3 regions of the Microbacterium sp. P2_F9 genome follow, and region 3 is predicted to be linked to each of the others. Evidence: predicted binding sites of a transcription regulator. Region 3 holds the regulator's gene; each other region holds the start of a gene.
What was found. The regulator HrcA, encoded in region 3, represses chaperone genes, less so after heat shock. The targets are predictions, from matches to a motif close to TTNGCACTCGNNNNNNNCGAGTGCNAA.
Positions count from the first base shown of each region.

Region 1: the regulator HrcA is predicted to act here: its motif matches at 2,615-2,641, upstream of groES (co-chaperone GroES).
Region 2: the regulator HrcA is predicted to act here: its motif matches at 4,182-4,208, upstream of AC1DVT_RS02385 (Hsp20/alpha crystallin family protein).

Region 1 is NZ_JBFUFC010000003.1:38,153-49,503, reverse strand. It holds gene AC1DVT_RS00750 (hypothetical protein) at 11-442, shown strand; gene AC1DVT_RS00745 (class I SAM-dependent methyltransferase) at 1,016-2,257, opposite strand; gene groES (co-chaperone GroES) at 2,721-3,017, shown strand; gene rarD (EamA family transporter RarD) at 3,177-4,172, shown strand; gene AC1DVT_RS00730 (metal-sensitive transcriptional regulator) at 4,510-4,854, opposite strand; gene AC1DVT_RS00725 (heavy metal translocating P-type ATPase) at 4,851-7,163, opposite strand; gene AC1DVT_RS00720 (heavy-metal-associated domain-containing protein) at 7,163-7,372, opposite strand; gene AC1DVT_RS00715 (ABC transporter substrate-binding protein) at 7,611-8,888, shown strand; gene AC1DVT_RS00710 (ABC transporter ATP-binding protein) at 9,046-9,813, opposite strand; gene AC1DVT_RS00705 (ABC transporter ATP-binding protein) at 9,810-10,865, opposite strand; gene AC1DVT_RS00700 (branched-chain amino acid ABC transporter permease) at 10,855-11,351, opposite strand, start outside.
Region 2 is NZ_JBFUFC010000012.1:384-9,796, reverse strand. It holds gene AC1DVT_RS02415 (DUF2207 family protein) at 1-505, opposite strand, end outside; gene AC1DVT_RS02410 (MarR family winged helix-turn-helix transcriptional regulator) at 549-989, shown strand; gene AC1DVT_RS02405 (ABC transporter permease) at 997-1,731, opposite strand; gene AC1DVT_RS02400 (ABC transporter ATP-binding protein) at 1,728-2,525, opposite strand; gene AC1DVT_RS02395 (DUF4287 domain-containing protein) at 2,615-2,905, opposite strand; gene AC1DVT_RS02390 (TetR/AcrR family transcriptional regulator) at 2,917-3,543, opposite strand; gene AC1DVT_RS02385 (Hsp20/alpha crystallin family protein) at 3,652-4,119, opposite strand; gene AC1DVT_RS02380 (L-serine ammonia-lyase, iron-sulfur-dependent, subunit alpha) at 4,374-5,876, opposite strand; gene AC1DVT_RS02375 (VOC family protein) at 5,942-6,307, opposite strand; gene AC1DVT_RS02370 (formate/nitrite transporter family protein) at 6,415-7,362, opposite strand; gene AC1DVT_RS02365 (DUF3237 domain-containing protein) at 7,447-7,911, opposite strand; gene AC1DVT_RS02360 (CocE/NonD family hydrolase) at 7,908-9,413, opposite strand, start outside.
Region 3 is NZ_JBFUFC010000063.1:471-8,466, forward strand. It holds partial or broken gene AC1DVT_RS08675 (CNNM domain-containing protein) at 1-216, opposite strand, end outside; gene ybeY (rRNA maturation RNase YbeY) at 213-683, opposite strand; gene AC1DVT_RS08685 (PhoH family protein) at 680-1,708, opposite strand; gene AC1DVT_RS08690 (HIT domain-containing protein) at 1,752-2,099, opposite strand; gene AC1DVT_RS08695 (16S rRNA (uracil(1498)-N(3))-methyltransferase) at 2,123-2,860, opposite strand; gene dnaJ (molecular chaperone DnaJ) at 2,864-3,982, opposite strand; gene hrcA (heat-inducible transcriptional repressor HrcA) at 4,030-5,064, opposite strand; gene hemW (radical SAM family heme chaperone HemW) at 5,155-6,372, opposite strand; gene AC1DVT_RS08715 (DUF1990 family protein) at 6,372-7,022, opposite strand; gene lepA (translation elongation factor 4) at 7,033-7,996, opposite strand, start outside.

The DNA of each region.
Region 1 (11,351 bases), on a different contig from region 3:
GCGTGTCCCCGTGCCTGCCGTCGAGGAGCCCTCGGCCGACGTCGTGAGGCCGGACGCCGAGTCGGCCCTGCCGGGCGCGCACCGCGGGGGCTTCCTGCGCCTCCCCACGGCGCCGGTCGCGATCACCACCGAGCGGGCGCCCGCCCTTCCCGGTGAGGACGGACTCGCGAGCGAGCAGTGGGACATGGCCCAGCCCCCGCCCCGCCGCGGTCTCGGAGCGTGGGCGCTTGGGTTCTCGATCGTCGGGCTGGTCTTCTCGCTGTTCGTCGGCTGGGGGTTCCCAATCGGGGTGGTCGGCATTGTGGCCGCGATCCTCGCGCTGCGCCGCCCGCTCGAGAGCCGCGCCGTCGCCGTGTGGGCCTTGGTGCTCGGCGCCGTCTCGATCCTCTACAGCGCCGGCTGGCTGCTTTACGCCGCGTCCCAGGCCGCGCTCTTCAGCTGAACCCCGCGCTGGCTCCGCCGTCCCCACCGCCGCCCCGCTCCACCCCCACCCCGCGACCTGGTACGTGTCGCAGCACCCGTGACGAGCAGGCCCGCGCGGGCCGCGACCGCGAGCAGCGGCATCCGTGCGCCGCGGCGCGGCTCGCGCGATCGTCGATCTCGAAGACGGATGCCTCTGCTCAAACCTCATTGAACTTCGTGCTCACACGGCCTCCCGCCGAGAAATGCGGGCCGACGGGCTCGCCAGGTCGTCGAGAAACCACGCGGCGACTGAGACATCACGCAGCCCGTGATGTCTGGGCCCCGGAGTGATGTCTCGGCCCGAATGTGATTTCTCAAGGCGGGACGGATGTCGCGTCCCCGCCTCGCCTCGGCCGCGCAGAAGCCTCGCTTCGACCGCGCCCAAGAAGGTGGCGCAGGTGGTCGGATCCATGCGGTGGATCCCACCATTCGCGCCACCCTTGTGTGGGGCCTCTCTGTGAAGGTGGCGCAGGTGGTCGCATCGATGTGGTGGATCCCACCATTCGCGCCACCTTCGCCGCGACCCTGCAGGCTGGGACCCGCCTGGCCCGATTCAGACCCGGTCGGCGAGCACCGCCAGGCGCTTCGCGCCGACCCGCGTCACGATGAGCGTCGCCGACCCGTCGCCGCGCAGCTTCAGCTCCTTGCGCAGGACGGCGGGATCGACATCCACTCCCCGCTTCTTGATCTCGAGCCGGCCGATGCCGCGCTCGCGCAGCGCCTTGGCGAGCCCGCGGGTGTCGGCGGGCAGCTCCTCGCGCACGCGGAACGACTGCACGAACGGGCTCGTGAGCGCGGCATCCGAGGTCAGATAGGCGATGCGCTCGTCGAGCATGCCCGCCTCCAGCGACCGGGCGACGTCGCCGATCAGCCGCGCGCGAATGACTGCACCATCCGGCTCGTGCACAAAGGCGCCCAGCCCGCGGACCGGCTCGTCCTCGGCATCGGCTTCCGCCGTCAGCTCGGCCGCGGTGTCGCCGCGCACGACCAGCGCCGCGCGGCGCACGCCCGCACGCGCGAGCGCACCCGACCAGAGCACGAGCTCGATGGTCGAGCCGTCCGCGCTGACCCACTGCGCCTCGACGTCGTCGGGAATCAGGTCGCGATCCAGGCCCGGCCCCAGCTTCACCCCGGCCGGCACGCGCCGCGCGAGGTCGAATACCCAGTCCAGCGCCGGCGACCAGTCCTCCGGGCGCGTCCGCGACGTCTCGCTGTGCCCGGCCGTCCGCCGCGCCGGATCGAGCCAATACGCATCGACGGTCGGAAAGTCGGATGCCGCGCCCCCTTCGTCACCCGATACCCGGCCGCCCCCCGCCGCGGGCGCGACCTGCTCGGCTGTCGCGTGGCGCACGGTGACGGCATCCGAGAAGGGCGCGAGGTTGTAAGCGGCGATCGCCGCGGTGACCTCGTCGGCGTCGACGGCCACGACCCGCAGCCCGAGTCCCGCGAAGCCGAGCGCGTCGCCGCCGATCCCGCAGCCGAGGTCGGCGACCGAGGTCATGCCGGCGTCGCGGAACCGGCCCGCGTGCCGCGCCGCGATCGACAGGCGGGTCGACTGCTCGAGCCCGGCCGTGGTGAAGAGCATCCGCTCGGCGAATTCGCCGAACTTCGGACGAGCGCGCACGCGCAGCCGCGCCTGGGTGACGACCGCCGACACGAGGTCGGGGGAGTGGCCGGCGGCGCGCAGCCGCGACACCGCGCGGGTGACGTCCTCGGCCGATTCCACCGGGGGCAGGGCGTCGAGCAGGCGCAGCCCATCGGGCGTGAGCAGGGCGGTCAGCTCGGCGATGTCCATCCGGTCAGCCTACGGCGGCCTCTTGCTCGCGCCGCCGCGACCTCCTGTACCCAGCTGCGGGCCTCGTGACCGACACGCGGGGGACGGATGCCGCGTCCCCGGCGTGTCGTCAAGATGCCCCGCAGTTGGGCCCGCCGGCCCGGGGCCCCCGTGTGCGATCCCCCGTACCGACCCCGCCCCGACCACTGCCGGAGCCGGGTCAACCCGCGCACTCCGCCCCGAGCCCACAGGTTCGGGCGGCCTCGAAGTGGGGGTTCAGGCGATGACATGTGGGTTCGGCGCGGCGGCGGAGGGGCACGACAGGCCCGCGCGAAACGCCTGCCGCGGCATCCGACCGCGTCCGAAGATGACACAGACTTGGCACTCACGTTGCGAGAGTGCCAGCGCTTGCCTAAACTGAGTTAGCACTCTCACTAGGAGGGTGCTAACCAGTCTTGAAGTTCAAGGAAAGCAGAGGTAGACCGTGTCGGTTTCCATCAAGCCGCTCGAGGACCGCATTGTCATCAAGCAGGTCGAGGCCGAGCAGACCACTTCCAGCGGTCTGGTCATCCCCGACACCGCCAAGGAGAAGCCCCAGGAGGGCGAGGTCATCGCCGTGGGTCCCGGTCGCGTCGACGACAACGGCAACCGCATCCCGATCGACGTGTCCGTCGGCGACCGCGTGATCTACAGCAAGTACGGCGGCACCGAGGTCAAGTTCGGCGGCGACGACCTCCTCGTCCTGTCGGCTCGCGACGTGCTCGCGGTGGTTGTTCGCTAAGCTCGCGCACCAGCGTTTTCGAAGGACCCGGATGCCTCGGCATCCGGGTCCTTCTGCGTGCCCGGGTCGCTCGGCGCGTGCCCGGAAGCTCAGGGACCGATGCTCTGCTGAGCCCCGCGACCGCGACGGGCCCCGTCTGGGCGACCTTACGCTGGAGGAGTGAGTCGCGATCTGCCTGCCGTGTCCGAGTCCGCCGTCGCCTTCGGGACGGGGAGGTCGCCCGCGCGCGAGCGCGCGCTCGGCGGGGTCTACGCGTTCAGCGCCTACCTGCTCTGGGGGTTTCTGCCCCTGTACTTCATCGCGCTCGCGCCGACCGGCGCGTGGGAGCTCGTCGCCTGGCGGATCCTGCTGTCGCTCGCGTTCTGCGCGATCCTGCTGACCGTCACGCGCACGTGGCGCCGGCTCGGCGGGATCATGCGGCAGCGCCGGCTGCTGGCGCTCACGGCGCTCGCCGGCGCGCTGATCTACGTCAACTGGCAGGTGTACATCCTGGCCGCGCTCACGGGTCACGTGCTCGAGGCGAGCCTCGGCTACTTCATCAACCCGATCGTCACGGTGCTGCTCGGCGTGCTCGTGCTGCGCGAGCGCCTGCGGCTCACGCAATGGATCGCGCTGGGACTGGCCGCGCTCGCGGTGCTCGTCATCGTCGTCGGGTACGGCGCGTTCCCGTGGATCGCGCTCACCCTCGCGATCTCGTTCGGCCTCTACGGCCTCGTGAAGAAGAAGCTCGGACCCTCGGTCGACGCCGTGAGCGGGCTCACCCTCGAGTCCCTCTGGCTCGTGCCGGTCGCCCTCGTGCTGCTGGTCGTCGTGGGCAGCACGAGCGGCCTGACCATGGGTGCTGACGGTCCGTGGCACGCGGCGATGCTCGGCCTCGCTGGAGTCATCACCGCGACGCCCCTCCTGCTCTTCGCGGCGGGCTCGCGTCGCGTGCCGCTCACCGTCATGGGGATGCTGCAGTTCGTCGCGCCGATCCTGCAGTTCGTGATCGGGGTGTGGTTCCTGAACGAGGAGATGTCGACGGAGCGCTGGATCGGCTTCATCCTGGTGTGGGTGGCGCTGATCTTCCTGACGGTGGACTCGCTTGCCGCAGCCCGCCGCTCCCGCTCTTCGTCGGCCCCGGCCGGCGTCTCGGACGTCGCCGAACTCACCTGAGCCCGGCGCCGCGCGCTCGAGCCGCGGCATCCGAGACATCACTTCCGCGCCGAGAAACCACTTCGCCGCAGAGACATCATGCGTCGCGGTGGGTCTCGCCCGGAATGTGATGTCTCGCGGCCGGCGGCGGCGGGGGACGGATGCCGGTGCCCGGCGTTGCGGACCGCCCGTCGACCGCTGAGAAACCACATCGGCGCCGAGACACCACTTCGGCATCGAGAAACCGTGCGGGGCGGTGCGTCTCGACGCGGAAGTGATGTTTCGCGGCTGGCGCGGGAGTGGGGACAGATGCCGCGACCGCGGCGCTTCGACAAGCTCAGCGACCGCTGGAACCGCGCTACCGGACGAGGCGGGCGATCGCCTGGGTCGCCTCGGTGATCTTCGCGTCGGCCTCGGGGCCGCCCAGGCGCGCCGCGTCGACGACGCAGTGGCGCAGGTGGTCGTCGAGCAACCCGATCGCGACGGCCTCCAGGGCGCTGGTCAGCGCGCTGATCTGGGTGAGGATGTCGATGCAGTACTTCTCGTCCTCCACCATCTTGTGGATGCCGCGGGCCTGACCCTCGATGCGCCTGAGGCGGTTGAGGTACTTGTCCTTGTCGGTGATGTACCCGTGGTGGATGTGCCCGGCAGCAGCCTCGGCCTGGCCGGCCTGGTGCGCCTCGTGGACGTCGGTGGTGGTCATCGCTGCTCCTTCACGGAATCAATGGACGAGGCGCTCCGGAACCCGCGCAGCCGCAGGCTGTTGCCGACGACGAAGACGCTCGAGAACGCCATCGCCGCGCCGGCGATCATCGGGCCGAGCAGCCCGAGCGCCGCGAGCGGGATCGCGGCGATGTTGTACGCGAACGCCCAGAAGAGGTTGCCCCGGATGGTGCCCAGCGTCGCCCGCGACAGCCGGATCGCATCGGCGGCGGCCCGCAGGTCGCCACGCACCAGAGTGATGTCGGATGCCTCGATCGCGGCATCCGTTCCCGTTCCCATCGCCAGCCCCAGGTCTGCCTGCGCGAGCGCGGCAGCGTCGTTCACGCCGTCGCCGACCATCGCGACGATGCGGCCCTCGGCCTGGAGGGTCCGGATGACCTCGACCTTGCCGGCGGGCAGCACTTCGGCGATGACCCGGTCGATCCCGACCTCGGCCGCCACGCGCCGCGCGACCACCTCGTTGTCGCCGGTGAGCAGCACGGGCTCCAACCCGAGCGCGCGCAGCGCGGCGACCGCCTCGCGGCTGGTCGGCTTGACGGCGTCGGCGACGGTGAGCACCCCGCGGGCCTCGCCGTCCCACGCGACGAGCACGCTCGTGCGACCGGATGCCTCGCCCTCAGCGGCCGCGGCCGCCAGCTCAGCACCCAGAGTCACGCCCCACTCGGCCAGCAGGGCCGCGCGCCCGGCCACCACCAGGTGCCCGTCGACGATCCCGGAGACGCCGAGCCCGGCGAGGCTCTGGAACGACTCCACCGCAGGCAAGGCGCCCACATCAAGGGCGGCGGCCCGTGCGATCGCCTGCGCGATGGGGTGCTCGGAGGCGTGCTCGAGCGCTCCCGCCAGCCGCAGCAGCTCGGCCCGCTCGCCCCCGGGCAACGCCACGACGTCGTGCAGCGTCATCCGTCCCGTCGTGACGGTGCCGGTCTTGTCCAACACGACCGTGTCGACGGCGCGGGTGGATTCGAGCACCTCCGGCCCGCGGATCAGGATGCCGAGCTGCGCGCCGCGGCCGGTTCCGACGAGCAAGGCGGTGGGGGTCGCCAGGCCGAGGGCACACGGGCAGGCGATGATGAGCACCGCGACGGCGGCGCTGAACGCGGCCTCCGGCGCCGCACCGAGCAGCAGCCACACCACCAGCGTCAGCACGGCGATCACCAGCACGGCCGGCACGAAGACCGCGGAGATCCGGTCCGCGAGCCGCTGCACCGGCGCCTTGCCGGCCTGCGCCTGCTCGACGAGCTCGGCGATGCGTGCGAGGTGCGTGTCGCCCCCGACCCGGGTGGCCCGCACGATCAGGCTGCCGCCCGCGTTGAGCGTCGCGCCGACGACGGCGTCGCCTGCGCCGACCTCGACCGGCACGGATTCGCCCGTGACCATGGAGGCGTCCACGGCGGACGAGCCGGACACGACGATGCCGTCGGTCGCGATCTTCTCGCCGGGGCGCACCGCAAAGCGATCACCGACGCGCAGCCGCTCGATCGGCACGCGGGTCTCGACGGTCGCGCCCTCCGCGCCCACCGTAAGCAGTGCCACGTCCTTCGCCCCGAGCTCGAGCAGCGCCCGCATCGCGGCCCCGGCGTCGCGCTTGGACCGCACCTCGATGTACCGGCCGGCCAGCACGAACATCGTCACGCCCGCGGCGACCTCGAAGTACAGGGCACCCGCCCCGTCGATCGGCGCGAACGACCAGCCGTGGGTCATGCCGATCATGCCGGCGCCGCCGAAGAACAGCGCGTACAGCGACCAGAGATAGGCCGCCCCGATGCCGATCGAGATGAGCGTGTCCATCGTCGTCGCGCCGTGGCGGAGATTCAGCCAGGTCGCGCGGTGGAACGGCCACGCCGCCCACGTCACGACCGGCGTCGCCAGCGCGAGCGACACCCACTGCCACCCCGGGAACTGCAGCGCAGGGATCATCGCGAGCAGGATCACCGGCACTGCGAGCACGATCGCGCCGATCAGCCGACGCCGCAGCGGCGCCAGCTCGAGCTCGGCGTGGTGCTCGTGGGGCCGGGGGAGCGCGGCCGTGTAGCCGGTGCTCTCCACCTCGGCGATCAGCGCGTGCGGGTCGAAGCCTGCAGGCGCGAGCACGTGCGCCTTCTCCGTCGCGTAGTTGACGGATGCCTCGACCCCGTCGAGCCGGTTCAGCCGCTTCTCGATGCGCGCGGCGCAGGAGGCGCAGGTCATCCCGCCGATCTCGAGTTCGATCCGCGCGGCGCCGACGCCGTGCGCGCCGACGACCTTCCCGCCGATGGACGGCGAGAGGGCGTGGCCGCCGTGGGTGTCCATCAGACGCGCGCTGCCTCGTATCCGGCCTCGGCGACCGCGGCGAGGACCGCGGCATCGTCGAGCGGGGCGCTCGCGGAGACGATCAATCGCCCGCTCGCCGCGCTCACGTCGATCTGCTCGACGCCGGCGACCTTCGCCACCTCGTCGCGCACGGCCGACTCGCAGTGGCCGCAGTTCATCCCGGTCACCTGGAACTCATTCGTCGTCATCGGATTCACCCTCATCGTCGCGTTCTTTATACCCCAGAGGGGTACCTGCTTCAAGCGTATACCCACTGGAGGTATTCCAGACGGGGGCAGTGGCCGTCGAAAACGGCTTCATAACGATTCGGGTTGCGTTACAAACCGTTAACGAAAGGCAACACCCCGGGTACCCAAGCGCGATTAGGTTTAGGGAACTGGGACGGCTCCTGCGCCGCGCCCGCGTTCACCCACAGCAAGGAGCAACATGAGCGTCTTCACCCGCTCGCGTACCGCCAGCATTCTCGGCGGCATCGCGATCGCCGGCGCAAGCGCCCTCGTCCTCGCCGGCTGCTCCGGCGGCGGCGGAGAGGCGACAAGCGAAGCCCCGGCCGAGAATGTCGATCTGACGATCAAGATCGGCACGATCCTCCCCCAGACCGGAAGCCTGGCCTACCTCGGCCCGCCCGAAGAGGCCGGCGTCGGACTCGCCGTCGAGGACATCAACGCAGCCGACGTCGGGATCACGATCCCGGACATCGTCTGGGGCGACTCGGGCGACACCGACAACAAGGCCTACAGCACGACGATCCAGAAGCTCATCTCCGAGGGTGTGACCGCCGCCATCGGCGCCGCATCGTCCGGTGTGACGAAGCTGTTCCTCGACGACGCTGTCGCCGCGGGCATCATCACCTTCTCGCCGGCGAACACCTCGGTCGACTTCACGGCCTGGGACGACAACGGCCTCTACTGGCGCACCGCGCCCGCGGACACCCTGCAGGGCGAGGTCCTCGGCAACCTGGTCGCCGAAGACGGCAAGAAGAGCGTCGCGGTCATCTACCAGAACGACTCGTACGGCACCGGCCTGAACAAGGAGTTCAAGTCGAACTTCACCGCCAGCGGCGGCGAGATCGTCTCCGAGCAGTCGTACAACACGGGTGACACCACGTTCGACGCGCAGATCAGCGCGACACTCGCGTCGAACCCCGACGCGATCGCCCTGATCACGTTCGACGAGTTCTACACGATCGGTCCGGCTCTGCTGGCTGCCGGCTACCCGGCCGACCAGCTGTACCTCGTCGACGGCAACCTGAAGAACTACGGTTCCGACGCCAAGTGGCCTGCGGGTCTCAGCCTCGAGGGCGCCAAGGGCACCACGCCTGCCGGTCCTGCCCCCGACACCGAGTTCCAGGGTCGCCTCAACGAGTGGTGGGTCGGCGAAGGCAACGCCGAGCTGACCGACTTCTCGTACGGCAACGAGTCGTACGACGCGACGATCCTGCTCGCGCTCGCTGCGCTCGCGGCGAACTCGTCCGACCCCGCCGACATCGCCGGCAAGCTCCAGGAGGTCTCTGGTGGTTCGGGCGACGGTGAGAAGTGCACCGAGTTCAAGGAGTGCGCCGACATCATCCTCGGCGGCGGCGTCGCGGACTACGACGGCTACTCCGGACCGATCACGTTCGACGAGAACGGCGACCCGACCGAGGCCACCATCGGTGTCTTCCAGTACGGCGCTGACAACCTCTACACGCGCATCGACCTCTAAGTCGTAACGCAAGCCCAGGGGCCCCGGAGCAATCCGGGGCCCCTTCGCTGTCCCGGGCGGCACAGCGAAGGCGGGCGCACCCCCGGACAGACGAGAAGAGCGTAGGCCTCGGCCTCCGCTCTTCTCGTCTCACCGCCCCGCAACGGGGCGGATGGCGCTATTCGGTCCCGAGGGTGCCGAGGTAGAGCCCGATGACCTTGGGGTCGTTCAGGAGCTCGCGACCGGTGCCCTCGTAGGCGTCGCGGCCCTGGTCGAGGACGTAGCCGCGGTCGCAGATCTGCAGGCAGCGCCGCGCGTTCTGCTCGACCATGATCGTGGTGACACCGGCCTTGTTGATGTCGGAGACGCGGATGAACGCGTCGTCCTGACGCACCGGTGAGAGACCCGCGGACGGCTCGTCCAGCAGCAGCACCGACGGGTTCATCATGAGCGCGCGCGACATCGCGACCATCTGGCGCTCGCCACCGGAGAGCGAGCCGGCCCGCTGCTTGAGGCGCTTGCCCAGTTCCGCGAAGATCCCCGTCACGAACTCGAGGCGCTCGTTGTAGGTCTTCGGGGCCTGGTACAGCCCCATCTGGAGGTTCTCTTCGATTGTGAGCGAGGGGAACACGTTGTTGGTCTGCGGCACGAAGCCGACGCCCTTGGAGACGAGCTTGTCGGACTTCAGGCCCGCGACACTCTCGCCGTCGACCAGGACTTCGCCGCCGCGGATCTTCACCATGCCGAAGATGGCCTTGAGCAGCGTCGACTTGCCGGCACCGTTCGGGCCGATGATGCCGATCAGCTCGCCCTTGCGGGCGACCAGGTTCGCGCCGTTGATGATGTTGATGCCGGGCAGGTAGCCCGCGTACAGATCGGTGATCTGCACCACGACCCGCTCGGTCTTGGCATCCTCGGTGAGCGGCGCTCCATCCGCGTAGGTCATCGGTTCCCCTCTTCTGCGTCAGCGATCGAGGCCTCTTCGGCCACCTTGATCTCCTCGAGCAGATCGATCGCCGAGGTGTCGAGTTCGCCGGCCACGCGGCCGGTGACGACTCCCAGGTCGACGTCCTGGTGACTGCCCAGGTAGGCGTCGATGACGGCCTTGTCCTGCATGACGGACTCGGGCGGGCCTTCGGCCACGACGCGTCCTTCGGCCATGACGACGACCCAGTCCGCGATGTGGCGCACCATGTGCATGTCGTGCTCGACGAACAGCACGGTCATGCCGAGATCCTTGAGATCGAGGATGTGATCGAGCAGCGACTCGGTGAGCGCCGGGTTCACGCCGGCCATCGGCTCGTCGAGCATGACGAGCTGCGGGTCGCTCATGAGCGCCCGCGCCATCTCGAGGAGCTTGCGCTGGCCGCCGGACAGCGACGCGGCGTAGTCGTCCGCCTTCGCGTCGAGCTTGAACCGCTTGAGCAGCTCCATCGCCTTGTCTTCGATGTCGCTGTCCTGCTTGCGCCAGATCGCCGGGACGATGCTCGCCAGAAGGTTCTCGCCCTTCTGGCCCGTCGAGCCGAGCTTCATGTTCTCGAGCACGGTCAGCAGCGAGAGGGCCTTGGTGAGCTGGAACGTGCGCACCTGCCCCATCCGCGCCACCTTGAACGACGGGATGCCGGACAGCTGCTTGCCGTCGAACGACCAGGTGCCCGAATTGGGCTTGTCGAATCCGCAGAGCAGGTTGAACAGGGTGGTCTTGCCGGCGCCGTTCGGTCCGATCAGCGCCGTGATGGCGTTGCGGGGAATCTCCAGGTGCTCGACGTCGACCGCGGTGAGACCGCCGAATCGCCGGGTGACGTTGTCCATCGCCATGATCGGGTCGACCTTGGGCACCCCGGGCACGAACTCGCCCGTGGCGAGGCCGGTCTTCTTGGGGCGCCGGAGGCTGCCGGTCGTGGTCGGGACCGACCCGGTGGCGGGTGCTGCGGCGGGCGCCGCATCCGTCCCGTTGACGGGCTGTGACGTCGTGTCGTCTGAGGCGCTATTTGACAAAGGTCAGCTCCCTCTTGTTTCCGAAGATGCCCTGCGGGCGGAAGATCACGATGAGCATCAGCGCGACGCCCACCAGGATGAACCGGAGCGTTCCGGCCTGCTGGCTGGAGATATTCAGCACGTCCGACTGGGCGAGCGCAGGCAGCACGTTGTCGAGGAACCCCATGATGACCCAGAAGATCACCGACCCGACGACCGGCCCGAAGACCGTCGCCGCGCCACCCAGCAGGAGGATCGTCCAGATGAAGAACGTCAGCGACGTCGTATAGGTCGCCGGGACCACGGCCGAGGGAAGGGCGAACACGACCCCGCCCAGGGCACCGAAGACACCACCGATGATGAGCGCCTGCATCTTGTACGAGAAGACGTTCTTGCCCAGCGACCGGACGGCGTCCTCATCCTCGCGGATGCCCTTGAGCACGCGTCCCCACGGGCTGCGCATGAGCGCCCAGACCAGGTACACCGCGATGGCGAGCAGGATGATGC
Region 2 (9,413 bases), on a different contig from region 3:
CGTTGACGTCCCATTGGAACTCGTCGGCGCCGGTGTTGTCGAAGAACCGGGTGACATTCTCGAGTGTGTAGGTGAAGACGTAGATCTGCTCGCCGTGCACGAACTCGTCGGCGCGGGACGTCATCGTGAACGTGCCGTCTTCGCGATCGACCTCCGCGGCGCGCGGGTTGCCGTCGCCGTCGGTGATCGAGACGAATCGGGGGTTCAGCGGCACCCCGAGATAGGAGTCCGGGATGATGCGCCGCATGCCGTGGTTCTGGTTGTACTCCGGGAACACGGCGACGAACCGCTCGACCACTTCGAGCGTGCTCTTGCCCTCGTCGGTGCGTCCGAGCGTGTAGTCGACGTCCATCCTCGCGAAGGTGAAGTCGTCGAGGCTGGCCGATGCCACGTCCGCCGCGCCGTCATCGGAGGTGACCGACAGATCGGCGCAGGCCGTGAGAATCAGCGCGCAGGCCGCGATCGCCGCGCAGACGGCGCCCAGTCGCCTCAGCACCTTCCCCACGAGCACAGCCTAGGACCCCGCTGGTGCCTTTAGTCTGGTGCACATGACCGATCGTCGCCTCGCCATCGAAGCCTGGGAAGCGCTCTTCCGCGCCCAGCACGAGGTGTTCGGCGAGATCAGCGGCGACTTCGAGCGCGCGGCACTCAGCCAGGCGGAATACGACGTGCTGCTCACCGTGACCCGCGGCCCGGAGATGACCGCGCGGCTGCGCGATGTCACCGCGAACATGCTGATCAGCCAGCCGAGCGTCTCACGCCTCGTCGACCGGATGGTCGCCCGCGGGCTGCTCGCCAAGTGCGCCGACCCGGACGACGGTCGCGGGGCCCTGGTGCACGCCACCGACGAGGGCGCGGCGGCATTCCGCGTGCTCGCACTGAAGCACGGCAGTGCGATCGCGGACCGGATGTCGGTGCTCACCGACTCCGAGCTCTCCGCGCTGCGCGAGCTCACGGCGAAGCTGCGCACCCCGAAGCCCGACTGCTGACGCGAGGCTACGGCGTGCGGCGGCGGAGGGTGAGCGAGGCGAGCACGAGGGCCCCGACGAGGAATCCGAGGATGACGAGCAGCGGGCCGTAGACGTCCCAGCCCTCGTCTCCGGCTGTCACAGCGTTGATCGCGTCGATCGCGTAGCTGAGCGGGAGCACCTTCGAGATCGCGTAGAGCGCGTCGGGCATGTCCTCGCGGGGCATGAACAGTCCGCCGAGCAGGATCTGCGGGAAAACGATCAGCGGCATGAACTGCACCGCCTGGAACTCCGTGCGCGCGAACGCGCTCGCCAGGAGTCCGAGAGCCATGCCGAGCACGGCATCCGTCACTGCGACGAGCCCCAGCTGCCAGACCGGACCGTCGGTTTCGAGCCCGCAGACCCAGACCGCGAACGACACCGTGACGATCGCCTGCAGCATCGCCATGAGACCGAACGCCAGGCCGTAGCCGAGGATGAAGTCGCCCTTGCCGAGCGGCGTCGTCATCAGCCGCTCGAGCGTGCCCGAGCGGCGCTCGCGCAACGTGGTGATCGAGGTGATCAGGAACATGATGATGAAGGGGAACAACGCCAGGATCGGCGGGCCGTAGGTGTCGAACACCCCCTCCTGGTCGCTGAACAGCCAGGCGAACAGGCCGACCAGCAGGCTCGGGGCGACGAGCATGAGCGCGATCGACCGGGGGTCGTGGCTCAGCTGGCGCAGCACGCGACCGGCGGTGGCGACGGTGCGGACCCCGTTCACTTCTCCGCCTCCCCACGCGCCTCGCGGCGTGTGAGTGGATGGTCCGGCGCCGGCCCCACCACCGAGCCGGAGGTCATGTCACGTTCGATGAGCGTGAGGAACGCCGCATCCGGATCCTTCTGACCCGTGTCGGCGAGCAGCCCATCCGGAGTCGTGTCGGCGATGACGTGGCCGGCCCGCATGAGGATGAGTCGGTCGCAGCGGAGCGCCTCATCCATGACGTGGCTGCTGACAATGAGGGTCGCGCCCTGGTCTGCGAGCCCCCGGAACAGGCCCCACAGCTCGTTGCGCAGCACCGGGTCGAGGCCCACGGTCGGCTCGTCGAGCACGAGGAGTTCGGGCTCGCCGAGCATCGCGACCGCGAGCGAGACGCGGCTCTCCTGCCCGCCGCTCAGGGAGTCGATGGTCTGCCGCGCCTGATCGGCGAGACCGACCTGCTCGATGACCCGGTCGACATCGGACCGCGGCGCGCCGATCAGCCGGGCGAAGTACGCGAGGTTCTGCTGGATCGTGAGGTCGCCGTAGACCGACGCCGCCTGCGTGTCGTAGGCGACCCGCCGACGCTGGGATTGGGTGCCGGCGGGATCGCCGAGCACTGTGACCGAGCCGCCCGCCACCACCTGCACGCCGACGATGGAGCGCATGAGTGTCGTCTTGCCGCAGCCGGACGGTCCCATCAGCCCGGTGATCTGGCCGCGTGGGATGTCGAGGTCGATGCCGTCGAACACATCGGCTTTTCCTCGGCGCACGCGGAGTCCGCGGATCTCGACCGCGTTGCGGACGTCGACGCTCATGATCCGGCGGTGAGGCGGGATCGCGATTTATTCATCACGCGGTGAATTATGCTCTTCGCGCTGGGCGCGGTCAAGAGCCGCCCGCGCGCCTAGGGTGCAGGGTTCGTCGCCTTGCCGTCGAGCCAGAGCGTGTCGGACGGATCGCTGTGGGTTCCTCCCGAATCGACGTGCTTGACGTTGATCTTGGGGCCCTTCGTGATCACGTGCACCAGCGCCATGGCGTGGCCCCGGCCGAGCCCGTAGTCCTCGGCGAGCCAGGTGACGATCTCGCCGGCCTTCGTGCCGGGGCCGAAGCCTTTTGCGGTGGCGAGGTCGATGAACTGGCGGGGGGTGAGCCCGGTCTTGTCCTCGATGTTGTCGAGATATGCCTGGAACGTCATAGGTTCTCCTCTCACCCGGCGGGGGGCCGGTCTCCGGTCAGATAGTGCTGCAGGTTCGGGCCGACCCACGCGACGAGGTCGTCGACGGATGCCGCGGCCGCGGCGGGAAGCTTCAGCACATGCCGGGCGAGCAGCATGCCGGCGATCTGCGAGGCGACCAGGCTCGCGCGCAGCTCGGCATCGGGGTGGTCGAGGTCGGCGGCGATGCGGCCGAGGAGCTCGCGAGAGAGGAACGCTGCAAGCAGCGGCGTGGCGAGCCGGTTGCCGATCCCGGCGCGGAGCAGCACCACCCCGCGCTTGCGCACGTCGGGCTTCTCCCAGGCCTCGAACACGTAGCGCGCGATACGGGCGCCGAGCTCGTCGCGCGGGCCGGCGAGGAGAGCCGGGATGTCGACATCCGGCCGCATCGGAGCATCGACCGCCTCGGCGAAGAGATCCGCCTTCGTGCCGAAGTAGTGGTGCACGAGCGCCGGGTCGACTCCGGCCCGGGTGGCGATGCCGCGGATCGTGGTGGCGTCGTACCCGCGCTCGCCGAACTCCTCGACGGCCACCGTGAGGATGCGCTCGCGCGAGCCCGACTCGCCGCCGCGCGGCCGTCCGCGCCGGCGCTGCGGCGTGGGGACGGCGTACTCGGGCACGGGCTCAGCCTAGAGCCGAGGCATCCCACGGCGCTCGGGAGGATCCGGATACGCGGAACCGCCCCGGTCCTTGGAGGACGCGGGGCGGTTCCGTGCGTGTGCCGCGGATTACTGCTCGACGGGCTGCGGCGCGTCGGCGGTGTCGTGCGTGCTCTCGTGGGCCGTGATGGTCGGGGAGCTCACGTCGGACGCCACCGAGATCTTGCGCGGCTTCGCCTTCTCGCTCACCGGGATCGCGACGCTGAGCACGCCGTTGGCGTAGTTCGCCGTGATGCGCTCGGAGTCCACGCCCTGGCCGAGGCTGAGCTGACGCAGGAAGCTCGCGCCCTCGCGCTCGCGCGTGATCCATTTCACCCCATCACCGGAGGTGAGCGTGCGCTCGGCCCGGATCGTGAGCAGCTGGCCGTCCACGTCGATGTCGACCGAGCCCGGGTCGACACCAGGCAGGTCGGCGGTCAGCACGTAGTGGTCGCCGTCACGATAGAGGTCCATCGGCATCCGGCGCGGACCGCGGCGGGTGTCGAACAGGCTCGACGCGAGGCGGTCGAGGTCGCGGAACGGGTCATTCGTGGCCATGGAAATCGCACTCCTTCTGATCGTTCTGAAACTTGAGCCTTATCGACTCAAGTACGTTCAGATTAGCACTCTGGCATGCCGAGTGCCAGAGATTCGCGCACGGCGAACACCGGGCGCCGGTCTATCTGCTCGCGCTGTCCAAACCGCCGTTCGCGGTCGTTCTCTTCGGGCGCGTGGGGCGGTTTCGACCGCGCGAGGGTCAGTCGGCGCGGGCCCAGCGGACGGAGCAGACGGATGCCTGGGCCAAAGGCAGCTCAGCACTCGATGACGTTGACCGCGAGGCCGCCTTCGCTGGTCTCCTTGTACTTGGTCGACATGTCTATGCCGGTCTGCCGCATGGTCTCGACGACCGCGTCGAGCGACACGTAGTGGCTGCCGTCGCCGCGCAGCGCGAGGCGAGCCGCAGTGACGGCGGTCGACGCGGCGATCGCGTTGCGCTCGATGCACGGGATCTGCACCAGCCCGCCGACCGGGTCGCACGTCAGGCCGAGGTGGTGCTCCATCGCGATCTCGGCCGCGTTCTCGATCTGGCGGTTCGTCCCGCCCATGACGGCCGTGAGCCCCGCCGCCGCCATCGCGCACGCGGAGCCGACCTCGGCCTGGCACCCGCCCTCGGCACCGGAGATCGACGCGTTCGCCTTGAACAGCGAGCCGAAGGCGGTGGCGGTGAGCAGGAAGCGACGGATGCCGCGGCGGCGGTTCGCCTCGGCGATGCGCTCCTCGTCCAGGGCGATCGTCGAATCCGCCAGCGCGTCGACCGGCGCCTGGCCGAATCCCAGCAGCGCGCTGCCGACCAGTTCGCCGTAGGGGGTGACGGCATTCCCCGCACCGAGCCCGGAGTCGGCGAGGTACCGCCACCAGTACATCGCGACGGCCGGCAAGATCCCCGCCGCGCCATTGGTGGGGGCGGTCACGACCCGACCGCCGGACGCGTTCTCCTCGTTGACGGCGAGCGCGAACGCGCCGAGCCACTCCCCCGGGAGTTCGCGGTGACCGGTGGCCTCGGCATCCTCCAGCTGCGCCCGGATCGCGCCCGCGCGACGCTTGACCCGCATCATTCCTGGCAGCACTCCGTCCGCGCGCAGGCCGGCCTCGATGCAGCTCGTCATGGCGTCCCAGATCGCATCGAGGCCCGCCGCGATCTGCTCGTCGGAGCGCAGCGCCTGCTCGTTGATCCGGGCGGCCTCGGCGATCGTCAGACCGCGCTCGTCGCACGCGGCGAGAAGTTCCGCGGCATTGTCGAAGTCGAGCGGGAAGGGGCGCGCAGCGACCCGCTGGGGCTCGCCGTCGCGCCGGATGAATCCCCCGCCGACGGAGTAGTAGGTCTCCTCGGCGAGCACGGCATCGGCCTCGTCGAGCGCAGTGAGCGTCATCGCATTCGGATGCCCCGGCAGCCGGGTGCGCGGCAGAAAGGTGACGCCCTCCTTCGAGAAGGGGACGGGGTGCGTGCCGTCCAGCAGCAGCGCGCGGCCCTCGGGCCAGTCGGTCCATGCCCGGCGCACGGCATCCGGATCCACCGTGCGGGGATCCAGGCCCTGCAGCCCGGCGACGACGGCGTCGGGGGTGCCGTGCCCGATGCCGGTCGCGCCCAGCGAGCCGTAGAGGATGCAGCTAACGCGCGCCACGCGGTCGAGCAGACGGTCCGAGCGCAGGCGGTCGGCGAAGTCGCGGCCGGCCCGCATGGGTCCGACCGTGTGGGAGCTCGAGGGTCCTACTCCGATGGAGAACAACTCGAACGCCGAGACGTAGGCGCTCATCGCCCCAGGCTACGCCCCGCCGCACGGCGGGGGTCGGAACGCGTGACCCTCGATGCGGCGAAGGGTCAGGCCCGCTGGAAGGCCACGAGCCCGACGGTGTTGCCCTCGGAGTCCCGGATGAACGCCTGCCACTCTTCGTGTCCGGCCGGTCCGAGGCGGTCGTCCTCGTGCCTGAAGATGACGTGCGGGGGCGAGATGATCTCGGCGAGCCCATCGAGGCGCTCGATCGTCTCATGCACGTTGTCGACGTGCAGATAGATGAGCGCCGTGGGCGCATGGCGATCGAGCAGCAGCCGCACCCCCTCGAGATCGAAGAAGAGCAGTCCGGGTGGATCGAAGAGTCCCGTGGGCTTGGCGTGCAGCAGCCTCGAGTAGAACGCGGCCGCGCGCTCGAGATCATCGGCGTGCTGGGCGATCTGGACGAGTCTCATGACCGACCTCCGGGGGCGAGGTGACGGATGCCGCACCCGCAGGAGGACGGATGCCGCCGCTCAACGCTACTCCCCGAGCACTCTGCGCGGGCCGCCGCCAATGCGCCTCAGCGCTGGTTGCGCGCTGGGGCGACCCGTCGTCCGCTCGGGCCGCGGGTGGCGGTGCGCACCCGGATGGTTCCCGTCGCGACGCGGTCGGACGGCACGACCACCGTGAGCTGCTCGGGCGCGGGCGAGCCCACGACGCCGACCGCGGCATCCGTCTCCGCCTGCGCGATCGCGCGCGGCGAGCCGCCGATGATCCAGTAGCCGACGCCGACGATGATCGCTCCACCGACGAGATTGCCGAGACCCACCCACAGGATGTTGCTGCCGAAGAGCGCCCAGGTCGCGTTCGGGTCGCCCGTCATGAGGCCCAGGGTGTAGGTCGTCATGTTCGCGACGACGTGCTCGAACCCGGAGGCGATGAACGCGAGCAGCGCCCAGAAGATCACGACGAGCTTGGCCACATCGCTCTTCAGCCGCGCGCACATCCAGATGGCGAGGCAGACGAGCATGTTGCACAGGATGCCGCGGACGAAGAGCTGGAGTGGTTCCTCGGACGCCTTCCCGGCGAGCATGTCCGAGAGCATCTCGCCGGCGGCGGGGTTGGAGTGCAGGACGCCCGACACCGCGACGAGGCTGCCGAAGACGGCGGCGCCGAGGAGATTGGCCAGGAACGTGAAGGACAGCGCGCCTGCGGCCGGCCCTGGCCGGACCACCCGCATGAGCACGCCCTGCGTGAGAGTCATCATCGACGAGGTGACGAGCTCTGCCCCGGCGAACACGACGAGCGTCAGCGCGACGCCGAAGACGAGTCCGCTCACGAGCTTGCCCATGCCGGTCCCGGCGGCGATGAGCGGGCCGGCGACGTTGAGCATCAGGACGACGGCGACACCGATGTACGCTCCGCCGAGCATGCCCGAGATGGTGAACCGCAAGGGTTCGCGCACACCGTGCGCCTTGTGGACGGCCGCATCGGCCTGAACCTGCAGTGTCTCCTCGATCGTGCGCATGCTCGACCTCCTCGGCTCCATTGTCGCATGTGGTCAGACCACAAACAAATGGAGCTGAGAGTTTGCCGCGCCTCGCCCGCTCGACTACGTGACGCGGTACGCCGAGTACGTGACCCGGTCGGCCGCGCGCACCGCCGACGCGACGAAGATCGCGCGCTGCAGGTCGGCGTGCTCCGCGGCCCCTGCCTCGAGCGTCACGACCGTGCGGAAGTAGTAGGCCGAGGGATCGACCGGCTCGCCGCGCAGCAGCGCCTCCAGCACCGCGGGCGGACCGCTGCGGACGCCGGTCGCGTGGATCAGGATGTGCGCACCATCCGCCGTCTTCGCGGTGTACCGCGCGTCGACCTCGATCGTCCCGTCGGGGCGCACGATCTGCCAATCGGCTCCCCCGGCCAGGATCTCGGCGTCGAACAGCCCGCTGACCGACCCGCCCACGATCGGCACGACGCGTCGGTGTCCCCGACGGGTCTCGCCGTGATCCTCCAGCGCCCCGAGCACGACCTCGACATCGAAGGCGTGCTCGAGGCCAGGAACCGGTGCGCCGTTCATCGGACCCACACCGGCAGCTCGATCCGCGAGGCGTCGGGCCCCTCGTGCGAGATCTCCTGCACCGCGACCTGGGTCGCGGCAGCGTCGAACGCGGCCTCGGCCGACCCGGGGTTGCGCGCATAGCGGGGGTGGGCGCCGGAGGAGACCTGGATGCCGACGGAATGCCCGGCGGCGAAGCGGTGGAAGGCGGGCCACAGCCCCACCTCGACCTCGCGGAAGCCCTCGACGTCCGGCAGCGGGTCGGTGTCGACCGTGCCGATCGCCCCGATGCGACGGATCCCGTCGCACACGGTCATCGACGTGCCGTCCGGGTGGACATCGGTGATCCGGACGAAGACGTCGTAGCTCGGCGCCGAGGAGCGGAACCGGATGCGGGCGATCGGCTGCCCGGCGATCTCGAGCGGAGCTGTGAGCGTCGCACTGCGGAAGACGGCGAGATCGGTCCGTGCCTCGTGCTCGCGGTTGTCGACCGGCTCGGTCTTCGGCAGCAGGCTGGGTCCGCCGACGGCGGGCGTCGCGTCATCGGGGTCGTACGTGTAGGTGGTCACACCGCCGGTCGTGGCCTCGGTCGACATTGTGCCGCCTGACCCGAGATGCCACTCTTGAGCGGCTGACCCCGCCGGCGGCCAGGACTCGAGGTCGTGCCACTCGCCCACACCGGTCTCGAACGCGCGCACTGGCGTCGGCCTCGACGCGGGGGCGCCGCTGAAGGTCTCCTTGAGGAACGCGATCGTCTCGGTGTGCGTCGGCGCCGCCATGCCCAGTGACGTGTGTCCCCATGGTCCGAGGATGAGTCGGGGCGCGCGTGCGGCCTCGACGAGGTGCGCGTAGTCGGCGAGCTGCCACGGCAGGAAGATGTCGTACCAGCCGGTGATCATCGAGACGGGGGCCGCGACATCCGCCACCGACGCGGCGTGGGACTGCTGTGCCCAGTACTCATGGGTGAGGTCCTCGCGACGCACCCAGTCCTGGTACCAGTGGATCTCCTCCCCCGTCGCCGCGGAGTCGCCGGCGCTCAGCGGCAGGACGGCGAACGCCTTGTCGAGCTTCGGGTCGGGCAGCGCCATGCCGATCATGGCGAAGCCGCCACGACGCATCCGGTGCATCATGCGAGTCCAGCCGAGGGCATTGCGCAGCGCGAACGCACCGTTGTCCCACGTGATGGCGCCGAAGTCGGGCATCGTGGTGATGAGCACGAGCGCCTCGGAGGCGTTTTCAGGGTCTTCGAGGGCCATGCGACCGGCGACGGCCCACTGGGTGTAGCCCATGTAGCTCTGCCCGTAGGTGGCGAGGTGCCCCGTGAACCACGACTGCTTCCGCACCCAGCGCAGGGTCGCGATGCCGTCGCGCTGCTCATCGATCTGCGGTGTGAACAGGCCCTGCGATCCCCACGTGCCGCGGCAGCTCTGGAAGAGCACCGTGAACCCCTCGTACGCCAAGGCACGAGCGGACCTCGCGAGTGGGCCGCTGCGCCCGTACGGCCCGCGGATGACGATGGTGGG
Region 3 (7,996 bases):
GGTGGTCTCGGCAAGCACCCTGATGAAGACGACCGCGTTGGCATGGGCATCGGGATCGTCGGCGATCCGGCGCAGCGCCTGCGCGTTGCGACCGCTCAGACCGAGCTCCGCGATCCCCTGACGGGAGGTCACCCCCAGCGCCGCGTCGATCGCCGCCATGAGACCGCCGAACGCGATCAGCAGCACCGCCGCGAGCAGCAGGAGGAGAGGCGTCATGCGCGGCTTCGTCGTCGTTCTGTGTGCTGGAAGCCCACGATCAGGTCCTTCTGGAGCGCGAACATCTCCTTCTCCTCGTCGGGTTCGGCGTGGTCGAACCCGAGCAGGTGCAGGAGGCCGTGCGTGGTCAGCAGGATGAGCTCGTCCATCGTCGAATGCTTGGCGGCGACCGCCTGGGTCTCGGCGACCTGCGGGCACAGCACGATGTCGCCGAGGAGCCCTGGCGGCGTCGGCACATCCTCGGTGCCCGGGCGCAGCTCGTCCATCGGGAAACTCAGCACGTCGGTGGGGCCGGGCTCGTCCATCCACTGGACGTGCAGCGCCTCCATCGCGCCTTCGTCGACGAGGACGATCGCCACATCGGCGTCGGCGCTGACGTGCAGCTCCGCGAGGTTGTACTCCATGAGCCGCAGCAGCACGGTCTCGTCGATCGGGATCGCGGACTCGTTGTTGATCTCGATGGTCATGCGCGGCCTCGCTTCGGGAGATGGTCGTGCGGACCGGGCGCGCGCGACGATGCACGCCGGTCGGCCCGGTTGGCGAATTCGGATGCCTCGTCCCGCTCGCGACGAGCCGCCAGGCGCCGCTCGTCGTACTCGGTGTACGCGTCGACGATGCGGCCGACGAGCGAGTGCCGGACGACGTCGTCGCTCGTCAGATACGAGAAGTGGATGTCCTCGATCTGGTTGAGGACGCGCGTGACGAGGCGCAGCCCCGAGGCGCCCTGCGGCAGGTCGATCTGCGTGATGTCGCCGGTGACCACCATCCGGGTGCCGAATCCGAGTCGGGTGAGGAACATCTTCATCTGCTCGGGCGTGGTGTTCTGGGCCTCGTCGAGCACGACGAAGGAGTCATTCAACGTGCGGCCACGCATGTACGCCAGGGGCGCGACCTCGATGGTGCCGGACGCCATCAGCTTGGGGACGAGGTCCGGGTCGAGCATCTCGTTGAGCGCGTCGTAGAGCGGCCGCAGATACGGGTCGATCTTGTCGTTGAGCGTGCCGGGGAGGAAGCCGAGCCGCTCCCCCGCCTCGACGGCCGGCCGGGTCAGGATGATGCGGCTGACCTCCTTGCGCTGCAGCGCCTGGATGGCCTTGGCCATAGCGAGGTAGGTCTTGCCGGTGCCCGCAGGTCCGATGCCGAACACGATCGTGTTCTCTTCGATCGCGTCGACATACGCCTTCTGACCGAGGGTCTTGGGACGGATGATGCGACCTCGCGACGTCAGGATCGCCTCGCCGAGCACCTCGGACGGACGAGGTCCGCCCTCGGTCTCGAGAATGCGGGCAGAGGACGACACGTCGGATGGCGCGAGCTCATGCCCGGCACGGGCCATCTCGAGCAGCTCGTCGACGAGCGACCGGGCAGCGGCGACCGCGGACGCCTCGCCGGTCAGGGTGATCTCGTTGCCGCGGACGTGGACATCCACCTGCGGGTGCTCGCGTTCGACGACGCGCAGCAGCCGATCCTGCGGACCGAGGAGCTGGACCATGGCGACGCCGTCCGCGTAGACGCGGTCGACGGTGGGATTCTCGTCAGGCACCGACGGTCTTCTCCGCGAGGCCGCCCGCCAGCACGTGCGCATGCACGTGCGGGACGGTCTGACCGGCGCCGGGGCCGGTGTTGAACACGAGCCGGAAGTCGCCGTCGGCGTGCTCGGCGGCGACGCTGTTGGCGAGACCCACGACCTCGGCGAGCAGCGCGGGATCGCCCGCGGCGAGCTCGACGACGTTGCGGTACTCCTGCGACTTCGTGATCACGAGCAGATGCACTGGTGCCTGCGGCGCGACATCGCGGATGGCGAAGGCGTTCTCGGTCTCGGCGATGATCTCAGCGGGAATCTCACCTTGCAGAATTCGGGTGAAGATCGACGGCTCGCTCATATTCCGAGTCTACCGGCGGGCCTTCACCAGCGGCCGATGGCCGCGCTGACCACCGCGAGCGCCGCGGGGCCTGCGGTGGAGGTGCGCAGCACGGTCGAGCCGAGGCGGACGATCTCCGCACCGACGGCGGCGAGGAGATCGAGCTCCTCGATCGCGATGCCCCCTTCCGGGCCGACGACCAGGAGGATGTCGCGGAGATCGGCGGGGTCGAAGGCGGTGGTCGTGAGCGCCGCCGACCCGGTCGGCTCGAGGACGAGGACGCGGGCGGAGGCGCCACGCGCCACGAGGTCGCGCGTGGTGGCCAGCGCCGAGACTTCCGGGAGCCAGGGACGGTGGGCCTGTTTGGCGGCCTCTCGGGCGATCGTCGACCACCGCGCGCGGCCCTTCTGCGCCTTGGCCGCGTCCCACCGGGAGACGCTGCGCGCAGCCTGCCAAGGCACGATCTCGTCGATGCCGAGCTCGGTCGCGGCCTGCACGGCGAGCTCGTCGCGGTCGCCTTTCGCGAGCGCCTGAACGAGTACGAGTCGCGGCGCCGCCGCGGGAATGTCCGTGCGTGCCGTGATGCGGATGCTGACCAGCCGCGGTGAGACCTCTTCGCAGACCCCTTCGAGCCAGGCGCCGTGCCCGTCGCCGAGGCTGACTTCCTCCCCGGTCCGCACGCGCCGGACCGCCGCGGCGTGATGCGCCTCGGGTCCGGTCAGCGCGACCGCGTCACCCGGCAGCGCCCGCGTGGGCTCATCGAGAAGGAAGTGCAGCGGCATCCGTCAGCCCTGGCGGAAGCGGTCGCGGAGCTTTGCGAACAGGCCCTGGTGGAACTCCGCGAGGTGCGGTGCCGCGGGCTTCGTCCGCTTGGCGAACTCCTCGATCAGCATGCGGTCCTTGTGGTCGAGCCGCGTCGGGGTGACGACGTGGACGCCCACGCGGAGGTCGCCGCGCTGGGATCCACGCAACGGGGTGATGCCGCGACCCTTGATCGTCAGCACGTCGCCGGCCTGGATTCCGGGGCGCACCTCGAGCTCGACCGGACCGTCGAGGGACTCGATCGTCGTGGTCGTGCCGAGGATCGCATCCGGCATCGAGACCTGCAGGGTGGCGAGCAGGTCGTCGCCCTCGCGGCTGAAGATCTCGTTGGCCGCGACGGTCACCTCGAGGTACAGGTCGCCGTTGGGACCGCCGGCGGGCCCGACCTCGCCGGAGCCCGGGAGCTGCAGGCGCAGACCGGTCTCGACGCCGGCCGGGATGTCGATGGACACCGTGCGGCGGGCGCGGACGCGGCCCTGACCCTGGCAGGTCGCGCAGGGGTACGGGATGGTCGTGCCGTAGCCCTGGCAGGAGCCGCAGGGCTGGCTGGTCACCACGTTGCCGAGCAGGCTGCGCACCTGGCGCTGGACATGTCCCGCGCCGTGGCAGATGTCGCAGGTCACCGGTGAGGTGCCGGGCTGGCAGCACGAACCCGTGCACGTCTCGCACAGGACGGCCGTGTCGACCTCCAGCTCGCGGTGCGCGCCGAACACGACGTCCTTGAGCTCGAGCGTCACGCGCACCAACGCGTCTTGGCCGCGCTCGCGCCGCGACCGCGGGCGCCCCGGCCGTCCGCCGCCCGATGCCGCGCCGAAGAACGTCTCGAAGATGTCGCCGAAGCTGCCGAAGCCCTGGGCGCCGCCCGCCCCACCGAAGGGCGAGTCGCCCATGTCGTAGCGCGCCCGCTGCTCCGGGTCGCTCAGCACGTCGTACGCGTGCGTCACGAGCTTGAATCGCTCCGAAGTGTCGGCCCCCGGGTTCACGTCCGGGTGCAGTTCGCGCGCCAGGCGCCGGTACGCCTTCTTGATCTCGTCCGGCGTCGCGTCGCGCGCGACGCCGAGAACCTCATAGTGGTCAGCCACAATCGCCTTCCCGCCCGCGCTGTGCGCGGGATCGTATGGTCATACCGTCAGCGCGTGTGCTCGTCGTCGAGGATCCGACTCAGATACCGCGCGACGGCACGCACCGCCGCGAGATTCGTCGGATAGTCCATCCGCATCGGACCGAGCAGGCCCACTCGTGCCCGCGCGCCCGTCGCGTCGTAATCGCTGGCGAGGACGGATGCCTCGCCCAGGCCGAACGCCTCGTTCTCGCGTCCGATGCTCGTGGCGAGACCGTGCTCGTCCGCGACCATCTCGCTCATGAGCTTCAGGAGCGTGACCTGCTCCTCGATCGCCTCGAGGAGGGGGTAGATGCTCCCGCGGAAGTCTGCTTCGCTGCGGGCCAGGTTCGCTGAGCCCGCCATCACCAGGCGGTCCTGCCGGAACTCGTCGAGCTCTTCGGCGACGACGTGCACGACCGCGTTCGCCGCGGCATCCGTCTTGCCAGGCGTCTGCGCCGCGGCGAGGAAGTCGGCGACACGCTGGACGCCGTCTCGCACCGGACGGCCGACGATGAGATCCGAGACCGTGGTGCGCAGTCGCGCCATGGCGTCGTCGTCGAGGTCGACCCGCACGAGCGCGACCCGCTGGGACACCCGGCCGGTGTCGGTCACGAGGATCACGATCATCCTCCCGGAGCCGATCTGCACCAGTTCGAGGTGCGAGACACTGGCCCGCGCGAACGACGGGTACTGCACGATGGCGACCTGACCGGTCAGCCGGGTGAGGGCGCGGACAGTGCGCACGAGCAGGTCGTCGAGATCGCCGGGGGCATCGAGGAACGAGCCGATCGCGTGGCGCTGGGCTGAAGTGAGCGGCCGAAGTGCGGCGAGGTGGTCCACGAAGACGCGGTAGCCCTTGTCGGTCGGCACGCGACCCGAGGACGTATGCGGCGCCGCGATCAGCTCCTCCTCCTCGAGGAGGGCCATGTCATTGCGGATCGTCGCCGCGGACACGCCGAAGGCGTGACGATCGACGATCGCCTTGCTGCCGACGGGCTCGCGGGTGTCGACGTAGTCCTGCACGATCGCCCGCAGCACCTGCAGACCTCGATCGGTGACCATGCCGCCTCCTCACGCTGACCTGCTGGACTGGCACTCTCTTCTGGCGAGTGCCAATTCTACCGGATCCGGCGACGGAGAGCCGGAGGCGCGTCAGGGCGTGAGCGCGCGGACGACCGCGTCGGCGAGCAGCCGGCCGCGCAGCGTGAGCACGATTCGCCCGTGCACGGCGGCCGTGCCGTCGATCAGACCGTCTGCGATGAGGCCCGCCACGGCGTGGCGCCCGGTGCCCAGGACCTCCGAGACCGGCAGTCCCTCGCGGATCCGCGAGCGCAGCAGCACGGATTCGAGTTCGCGGGCTACCCCGTCGGGCTGCTCCCGGCCGGCGGCCGGCGATTCCCCGACGGCGAGCCGCTGGGCGTACGCGGCCGGATGCTTGACATTCCAGAATCGGACGCCGGCGACATGGCTGTGCGCCCCGGGTCCGAACCCCCACCAGTCATAGCCCTGCCAGTACGCCAGGTTGTGCCGCGAGCGCTGCGAGGCATCGCGTGCCCAGTTCGAGATCTCGTACCACTCCCACCCGGTGGCGGCCAGCAGCTCATCCGCCAGCTCGTACATGTCAGCCTGCAGATCGTCATCCGGGGCGGGCACCTCGCCGCGGCGGATCTGCCGGTGCAGCTTGGTGCCTTCTTCGACGATGAGCGCGTAGGCCGAGATGTGGTCGGGGCGCAGGGCGATCGTGGTCTCCAGCGAACGCCGCCAGTCGTCGAGCGACTCCCCCGGAGCCCCGTAGATGAGGTCGAGGCTCACGTCCAGACCGGCAGCGCGCGCCGCCTCGACGGCGGTGGCGACGTTCGCCGGGTTGTGGGTGCGGTCGAGGGCTGCCAGCACGTGCGGGACCGCGGACTGCATCCCGATCGACAGGCGCGTCACCCCCGCCGCGGCGAGCTCGGCGACCACAGCAGGCGTGACGGTATCGGGGTTGGCCTCGACCGTGATCTCCGCGCCGTCGACCAGGCCGAACGTCTCCCGGACGCCGTCGAGCATCCGCGCGAGATCCCCCGCGGGAAGAAGCGTCGGGGTGCCGCCGCCGAAGAACACCGTGGAGGCGGGACGGATGCCGCCGGCCGAGGTGAGCACGTCGCGTGCGAGTGCGACTTCCCGCAGCAGCGTGTCGGCGTACTGGTCCTGCCGGGCGCCCTGGAGCTCGCCCGATGTGTACGTGTTGAAGTCGCAGTACCCGCAGCGGACGCGGCAGAACGGGACGTGCAGATACACGCCGAACGGCTGATCCGGGTCGATCGTCACGCCGTCCGGCAGCGCCCCGCTGGACGGCACAGGCTCGCCGAGCGGGAGCGCCGCGCCCATCAGGACGGGGTCGTGTACAGCGGCGAGATGGCGCGCAGATACCGCGTGAACAGCTCCCGGCGCCGACGCCGGGTGAGTGCGGGCAGCAGGCGATACAGCCACGCGGAGGGAGCGTCGAACGCACGGACCGTGAACCACACCTCGTCGTTCTGGTGCCACTCGAGCATGAACGACTCCTCGCCGCTCACGACCGAACCGTCGACGGTGCCGAGCGCGAAGCCCACCCGCCGCGGCTCCTCGATCGCGAAGATCACGCGCAGCTCGCCATCGGCATCCATCCCGCGCACGCGTCCCTCGACGGTGATCGTGGTGCCCGCGGCGACATACGGCGTGCCGTCGGCGTCGAAGCGCTGATCGGCCTCGGCCCGGCTCGGCGCGATGGGGTTGCCTTCGGCGTCGAAGCTGACGCCCGAGTACATCGGACCGGACGCGGGCCGCACGTCTTTGATGTTCAGGCCGGCGCCCCGCTGCGCGGTCCACGACAGCAGCGCGTCGCTGGCGGTCTGGAACCGGACATCGCCGCTGCCGATGCGCCAGGACTCCTCGGCGGGGATGCTGCGCTCCGGTGGGTACCCCATGAGATCCGGAGCCTGCGTCGCCCCGACGGCGGCGTAGTCGACCGTCTCGTCATTGAACGTTCCGCGGCGCATGCGAACCAGCCTACTTCGCGGCCTTGGTCTCGACATCTCCGGACAGCGCGGCGATGAACGCCTCCTGGGGGACCTCGACGCGCCCGACCATCTTCATGCGCTTCTTGCCCTCCTTCTGCTTCTCGAGCAGCTTGCGCTTCCGGCTGATGTCGCCGCCGTAGCACTTCGCGAGCACGTCCTTGCGCATCGCGCGGATCGACTCGCGGGCGATGATGCGCGCGCCGATGGCAGCCTGGATCGGCACCTCGAACTGCTGACGCGGAATCAGCTTCTTCAGCCGCTCGGTCATCAGCACGCCATAGGCGTACGCCTTGTCCCGGTGCACGATCGCGCTGAACGCGTCGACCGCCTCGCCCTGCAGCAGGATGTCGACCTTCACCAGGTCGGCCTCCTGGTGTCCGCTCGGCTCGTAGTCGAGCGAGGCGTAGCCGGCGGTCTTGGACTTGAGATGGTCGAAGAAGTCGAACACGATCTCGCCGAGCGGCATCGTGTAGCGGATCTCGACGCGGTCCTCGCCGAGGTACTCCATGCCGAGGAGGGTTCCGCGACGCGACTGGCAGAGCTCCATGATCGTGCCGACGTAGTCTTTCGGCGCCAGGATCGCGGCCTTGACCATCGGCTCGGTGACGCTCGCGATCTTGGTGCCGGAGGGGAACTCGCTCGGGTTGGTGACGACGAAGGTCTTCTTGTCGTCGGTCGTGACCTCGTAGGTCACGGATGGCGCGGTCGAGATGAGGTCGAGGCCGAACTCGCGCTCGAGGCGCTCGGTGACGATCTCGAGGTGCAGCAGCCCGAGGAAGCCGCAGCGGAAGCCGAAGCCGAGCGCGACCGAGGTCTCCGGCTCGTAGTTGAGCGAGGCATCCGACAGCTTCAGCTTGTCGAGCGCTTCGCGCAGCAGCGGATAGTCGCTGCCGTCGATCGGGTACAGGCCGGAGAAGACCATCGGCTTCGGGTCGGTGTACCCGGGCAGGGCC